DNA from 3 places in the Virgibacillus sp. JSM 102003 genome. Region 2 is predicted to be linked to each of the others. Evidence: riboswitches for the same ligand, from Rfam matches in the RefSeq annotation. Region 2 holds a riboswitch; each other region holds the start of a gene.
What was found. Region 2 has a riboswitch for S-adenosylmethionine ahead of ACE1TG_RS03250 (homocysteine S-methyltransferase family protein). Riboswitches for the same ligand answer to the same signal wherever they lie in the genome.
Positions count from the first base shown of each region.

Region 1 (2,277 bases), on a different contig from region 2:
GATTGATGGGTCTTTAATTCTTCATCTGTCGGCGTAATGAATAATTGGCGAGCGAATAAATTATGCCATGCATATTCGTTTATAACCTCAATCGGCAGGCGGTATTTTTCATCAGCACCAGCATATCCTTTGAATTGAAAAAGCTCTTCCTTGTTCTTCAAATAGGTGATAACCTTTTCATAAAGTCTTTCGAATGATTCTTCATCTATTGCTTGATTCACTGGACCCCAATCAATAATTTCTTCACAACTATCGTCACGTACAATGAATTTGTCTTTGGGAGAACGGCCAGTATATTCACCGGTAGTTGCACAAACAGCTCCAGTTGCAGTCAGAGTACCTTCTTTACGTGATAAAATCTTTTCAACCAACTTAGGTACAGCAAGGTTTTTTTGTAAATTATTGTGCGAAAGTAAATCTTTTATAAATAGTGATTGTTCCACCGTCTTCATTTGTAATACCTACCTTTTTGATGGATTTGTATGGAAAGGCGATAACGTTCAATTATCTGATTATCTAAATCTGATTATTAGTATAACACATTAATTAAAATAGTCCATACTAATAACATGATTATTTATATGAATTTTTAGTGGCAATCGTGTATATAACCAGAAATAGTTGACATCACAAGGCTATTTCGATACGATAATTGTCGAACGGACACTCTCTTATTCAGAGTTGGTGGAGGGACAGACCCTATGAAGCCCGGCAACCGTCACATTAGTGAAAAGGTGCTAATCTGGTGCAAGGATATATCCTTGAACAATAAGAGCGAAAGGCCACAATTCCTTTCCTCATGAATGCAGGAAAGGTTTTTTGTTTACAGTGAAGATAGTTTAAATTCTTGCTGTATTAGCCTGGTTTTCTAACTAAAACATATTTTAAAGCTGAGCATATACTGAAAAGATAGAGTTCCGTACCATAAGCTTAGGGGAGGATTTAGCCATATGGCTTCGAATCGTCGGTTATTTACATCTGAATCTGTAACGGAAGGACATCCAGATAAAATTTGTGACCAGATATCAGATGCAATTTTAGATGAAATTTTATCAAGTGATCCTAATGCACGTGTTGCATGTGAAACAACTGTGACAACAGGATTAGTCTTAGTGTCAGGAGAGATTACTACTTCTACATATGTAGATATTCCTGCTATTGTACGTCAAACAATTAAAGATATCGGGTATACACGGGCAAAATTCGGTTTTGATGCTGATACCTGTGCAGTACTCACAGCAATCGATGAACAATCTGCAGATATTGCTGGTGGAGTGGACAATGCTTTAGAATCTCGTCAAGGTAAAATGAGTGATGAGGAAATCGCTTCAATTGGAGCGGGTGACCAAGGGCTTATGTTTGGTTTTGCCTGTAATGAAACAGAGGAATTAATGCCTTTAGCAATTTCACTGGCACATAAATTGGCAAAACGGTTAGCAGATGCGCGTAAAGAGAATATATTGGATTACCTTCGTCCCGATGGCAAGACACAGGTGACTGTTGAGTATGATGAACATGATAATCCTGTAAAAGTAGATACGATTGTTATTTCAACGCAGCATCATCAGGATATGGCTTCAGAACAAATAGAGAAAGATTTGATTGAACATGTAATTCGTCCCGTTGTACCAGCGAATCTGCTGGACGAAACAACAAAATATTTCATTAACCCGACAGGTCGCTTTGTTATTGGTGGTCCACAAGGGGATGCAGGCTTGACAGGCCGTAAAATAATTGTCGACACATATGGAGGCTATGCACGCCATGGCGGAGGTGCTTTCAGTGGGAAGGACTCCACTAAGGTAGATCGTTCCGGCGCATATGCAGCTCGTTATGTAGCCAAAAACATTGTAGCAGCGGACCTTGCTAAAACGTGCGAGGTACAAGTAGCATACGCAATCGGTGTTGCTGAACCGGTATCCATCGCAATTGATACATTTGGAACCGGTGCTGTAAGTGAAGAGGCTTTGGTTGCGGCGGTACGCAAATTATTTGATTTGCGCCCAGCTGGTATTATTCGAATGCTTGATTTACAGCGCCCAATATTTAGAAACACTGCAGCATACGGGCATTTTGGCAGAACAGACATACTTTTCCCTTGGGAAAAAACAGATAAAGTAGAAGAATTACAAGCTTTAGTAAAAAAATAATAGGTATTGCTCATGTTAACGGATCATTTCGGGAGAGTAGAGTAGTATTTTGGGGTGCAAATCGTATAGCGTTTGGCACCCCTTTTTTGAAGATATAATAATGTTTATTGAGTTTTATTCCCTTAAA
Region 1 is NZ_JBHFQH010000014.1:12,752-15,028, reverse strand. Features, by position in the region: gene pckA (phosphoenolpyruvate carboxykinase (ATP)) at 1-452, opposite strand, end outside; SAM riboswitch class I at 669-775, shown strand; gene metK (methionine adenosyltransferase) at 951-2,150, shown strand.
Region 1: another riboswitch for S-adenosylmethionine. It lies ahead of metK (methionine adenosyltransferase); the one in region 2 lies ahead of ACE1TG_RS03250 (homocysteine S-methyltransferase family protein).

Region 2 (2,277 bases):
ATAGATGAAAATTTACGCTTTTAACCGGTAGTTCTGATTATGTTCTTGAAGCGTTTTGTCTGTCCCGAACAAGAAATGTTTTTCCATGTCTGGGGAATATTTTGAGTTTACTGTTTTAACGCCTAAAGCTTCAGCTACTGAACGCAGCATTGCTGGTGATGCTCCGCAACAAAGCCCGATATAATTTATCCCGACGTCGTTCGCCTCTTTTGCCCAGACTGCCAGTTCGTATCGGTTATGGTAAAGCGGATCAAGCGCAGTCGGGAAAGTTGTTTCTAAAGGCAGATGGCAGCTGCATCCTCCATCCGGTAAATTAAAAAATGTCGGATTTTCCTCTGTTGTACGGTATGGGATCGGGAGTCCAGCCACATAGCCATCAACATTGTTACGTATGTCAGCAAGGTAAGGCTGCATCGTTTCAGGACCCCGGAAACAATTCATGCCCACAACCAGTGCACCATTTTCAGAAAGTATCTTACAGGATTCTTCTACAGTGTAGCTATCCCTTAATATATTTTCTCCCATTAGTCCGAACGTGATGACTGCTGGTAGGTCCTGTTTCAGAATTTCTTCCAGTGCTATTACTGCCTCTTCGTGGTAATAGAACGTTTCGCCATTAATGAAATCAACGCCCTCTTCTTTGCACCATTTAACCATTTCGGCAAAAATATCTCTGACCTTCGTTTTGGACTCAGGATCTTCGGGATCGAAAATATTAGTATTTGAGATATTTCCAGCCACTAATGCTTCTTCGTCAGGATGTTCTTTAGCAACTTCTTTTGCTAAGCGGACAGCATTTCGGTTTAATGGCTCTAGTAAATCTTCTTTGCCAATAATGCGCATTTTTTCTCTGTGTGCATTATACGTGAAGGCTAATACAACGTCTGAACCTGCGTACATATAATCCCTGTATGCCTGTTTAAGTGCTTCTGGGTTATCAAGTGCAACTTCTGGAACAAAAGATCCTGCTTGCAAATACCCTCTACGCTCTAATTCAAATAAATACCCTTCTCCAACAATAACAGTTCCATCTTTTAAACGTTCTTCTAAACTGCGCTTCAATCGTTTTCCTCCTCTTTAATAAATTAAAAAAACCCACTTCTGAAAATAGAAGAGGGTTTGAAACCGTAAAGTATCACTCTCCTTATCTTCAAGCTTTAAGCATTTCAGCTTCTGGAATTAGCACAGTATTTAAAATCTGTTGCTGAGGTTTCAAAGGGCCAGTCCCTCCACCTCTCTGGATAAGAAAATTATTCAATTTTGTATTATTGAATACGATACAACTCTTGCAAATGAATGTCAAGAATATTTTTAGCATTTGAATTAATTTCATCATTCAATAATAAAACAGTAAATCCAAACTACTTGTAAATGTGCTATGCCTGTTGATTTCCACTGCAGGCGGATGCTTTCCGCGAGCATGGCTTGGGCCTCCGGGTCTTAAACTCATGCTCATTCCGCTTCACTTCAATCGCAAATAAACCGTTTGCTATTCCCGCAGGAGTCGCCCCCTCTGTTTCAATCAACGATAATAGTACTTTGAATTCACGAATGGTAAAATATTAGTTCGCAAAACTATTCGGATAAATGATGAATATACGTATTTATGAAATTGACTCATCTAAGAAACTTACATAGCTGCCGAATGCGTAGCGAATATCTATCATGAAATGAATTTATAATCGAATTAGAGGTATTCTTTCATATAGCAAATCTGAGGTTTTGCGGACACCAGAGTCCTTATTTGGCACAAATCCACGAAAATGGAAGTGTTAGCGGACACCAGGGACCTTATTTAGCACAAATGCCCTCAATTAACCATGATATATGTTAAATAAGGGCCTCTGTGTCCGGATAAGTTCGAAAAGGTCACTTTTTTAGAGGAATAGCGTCTCCTGTGTCCGCTAAAGAATAACATTCTTAGATTTCGTTAACCTTTTATAGAAGTTAAAGAATACACACTGTTCGTCCGCCACTTGATTACTTTGAGATTACATTCTGGTTCCCTTGGCACTCGTTTCTGCTATTATACATTAATATTCAACATAACAGGATTGGAAGTAGACTGGACTAGATGACAGCTTGGAATCATCGGAATTTATCCCGGATTTGGAAAAAATAAACATCATCAAAATTTAAATCCTTTTTCAGGGTTGTTTGATCGTGGTATATGTTAAAATTGCGTTAGAGAGTTGTTGTAGAGGAGGCCAATCCATGAATGTCGTATCGATAGACTTTGAGACGGCGAATGAAAAGAGAAACAGTCCATGTGCGATT
Region 2 is NZ_JBHFQH010000002.1:152,456-154,732, forward strand. Features, by position in the region: gene ACE1TG_RS03250 (homocysteine S-methyltransferase family protein) at 13-1,062, opposite strand; SAM riboswitch class I at 1,142-1,248, opposite strand; gene ACE1TG_RS03255 (3'-5' exonuclease) at 2,215-2,277, shown strand, end outside.

Region 3 (2,277 bases), on a different contig from region 2:
TAATGGCGTCATTGACCCAGCACTTTTTTTGAAATTAGAAAGAACTTCTTCATCCGTGATCGTTTCTGTAAGCTCCGTCTGAACTGCACCTGGAGAAATCGATGTCGTTCGAATGTTGCTTTGCGCCACTTCTTTTGCCAGTCCCTCCATCATAATACGAACTGCGAACTTAGTACCTGAATACACAGCACTGCTTGGAAAGACTTCATGTCCGGCGACAGAAGATGTGGTTAAAATATGGCCAGCGTTTTTCTCCAGCATATGCGGAAGTACTGCTGCTACACCATAAAGCACACCCTTGATGTTGACATCTACCATTCTGTCCCACTCATCTACCTTCAGGTTTTTCATAAAGGATAATGGCATTAACCCTGCATTATTGAATAGAACATCTATTTGACCGTATTCTTTTATGGTAAAATCAGCAAGTTCCTGCATTTGTTCTCTAGATGTAACATCCGTTTTCTTTATAGCAATGCTGCCATTATCAGAGCTGATTTTATTTTTGATTTCTTCTAATCGCTCTTCTCTACGTGCTGCAAGGACAACATTGGCACCTTCATTAGCAAACTTTTCGGCTGTTGCTTCACCAATGCCGCTGCTTGCACCCGTAACAACAATTGTTTTTCCTGTCATATTACCCACATAAATCACTCCATTATTTAGTCTGATACAATATTTTCCCCTGCTACCCTATTTTTAAACTAACCAATGTATAGACACTATTCATTGCATTTATGCTGTAAGAATCCACAACTGCCAAAAATAACGAGTACCACGCTTACGTGATACTCGATACTCGATAATAGACTTTATTTCATCCACTTCGGTTTGCCAAACCCTTTAAACTGTTCATCAATAATTCGCCCATTCTGCATCACAGCAAATCGCTGACATAATTTTTTGACAACCTCCATCTCCTACTACCCTACCTTTTCAGGCTACCTTATCAATTCCGGCAACCTTTAATGCGAACGCATCATTTTCAAAGACCGTTTTAGAAGCAACTAAGTAAAATCCCTGAAAAATCATCCCAATCGATTGTCTTGCTGTTCGCAAAGCTTTTGGAGGTAAGGTTAACAAATTCACACCGTCAACTAGGACAGCGCCTGAAGTCGGCCGTTCCAAAATGTTCATGCATCGAAGAACATCATTCTGCAGGAAGTAGTACGGCACCACACCTTTAAAGGTAGGTTGCTGTGACATCATAGAGCCTGTCCCTCCGTCACTCTGGATAAAATATTTATTTTTTTCGTTCCAAATATTTGTCAACAGAAAATTTTAACAGAGCAACTTACTTCTCTATCATCCTGATATCATGGTACACTGGAATCGTATATCTTGAGCAGTAAAAAAAGTACTGCATAAGTGCAAAAAAGGCACTCAACATTAAAGCTCGGTAAATGCCAAGTTTTCTAAAAATGGGGGAAATGTATGGGTAAACGAATATTACTTTTCATAATAACAAACATTCTGGTTTTAACGACGATTGTAATTGCCTGGTCGCTAATTACAACTTATACAGGGATTAGCGGTTCGTTTGAAAATAGCAGTGGTTATTTAGGAATTAATTATACATCATTAATGGTATTCAGCTTGCTGGTAGGTTTCATAGGATCGTTCTTTTCATTGGCAATATCACGCTGGATTGCTAAGAAAATGATGAAAGTTAAAGTGCTGGATCCAAATGATCAATTATCAGCACCTGAACGAGCTGTAGTTGAAAAAGTTCATCGACTTTCTCGAGCAGCTGGATTAGTCCATATGCCTGAGGTTGGGATTTATCAGTCTGGTGAAGTAAATGCATTTGCAACAGGCCCTACTAAGAAACGGTCGCTTGTTGCTGTTTCAGCTGGTCTATTGAATAACTTGGACGATAAAGCAGTTGAAGGTGTCATTGCTCATGAGGTAGCCCACGTATCTAATGGCGACATGGTAACCATGACATTATTACAGGGAATTGTTAACACATTTGTCGTCTTTTTCTCAAGGATTGCAGCAATTATTGCGTCACGATTTGTGCGTGAAGAAATGCAATTTGTCGTCCGTTTCGCGGCGATTATTATTTTCCAAATCTTATTCTCTATTCTTGGAAGTATTGTCGTCAGTGCCTACTCACGTCACCGGGAATATCATGCCGATCGTGGAGGCGCAGATCTGGCTGGTCGTGACAAAATGGCACATGCGTTGCGTTCATTGAAAAATAACGTAGGCCGAGCTAGTGTTAAGGATCGCACCGACGATTCAGCAATTCAGACAATGAAGATAAATGGAAAA
Region 3 is NZ_JBHFQH010000008.1:66,064-68,340, reverse strand. Features, by position in the region: gene ACE1TG_RS10600 (SDR family oxidoreductase) at 1-636, opposite strand, end outside; partial or broken gene ACE1TG_RS10595 (methionine ABC transporter ATP-binding protein) at 958-1,149, opposite strand; SAM riboswitch class I at 1,145-1,241, opposite strand; gene htpX (protease HtpX) at 1,435-2,277, shown strand, end outside.
Region 3: another riboswitch for S-adenosylmethionine. It lies ahead of ACE1TG_RS10595 (methionine ABC transporter ATP-binding protein); the one in region 2 lies ahead of ACE1TG_RS03250 (homocysteine S-methyltransferase family protein).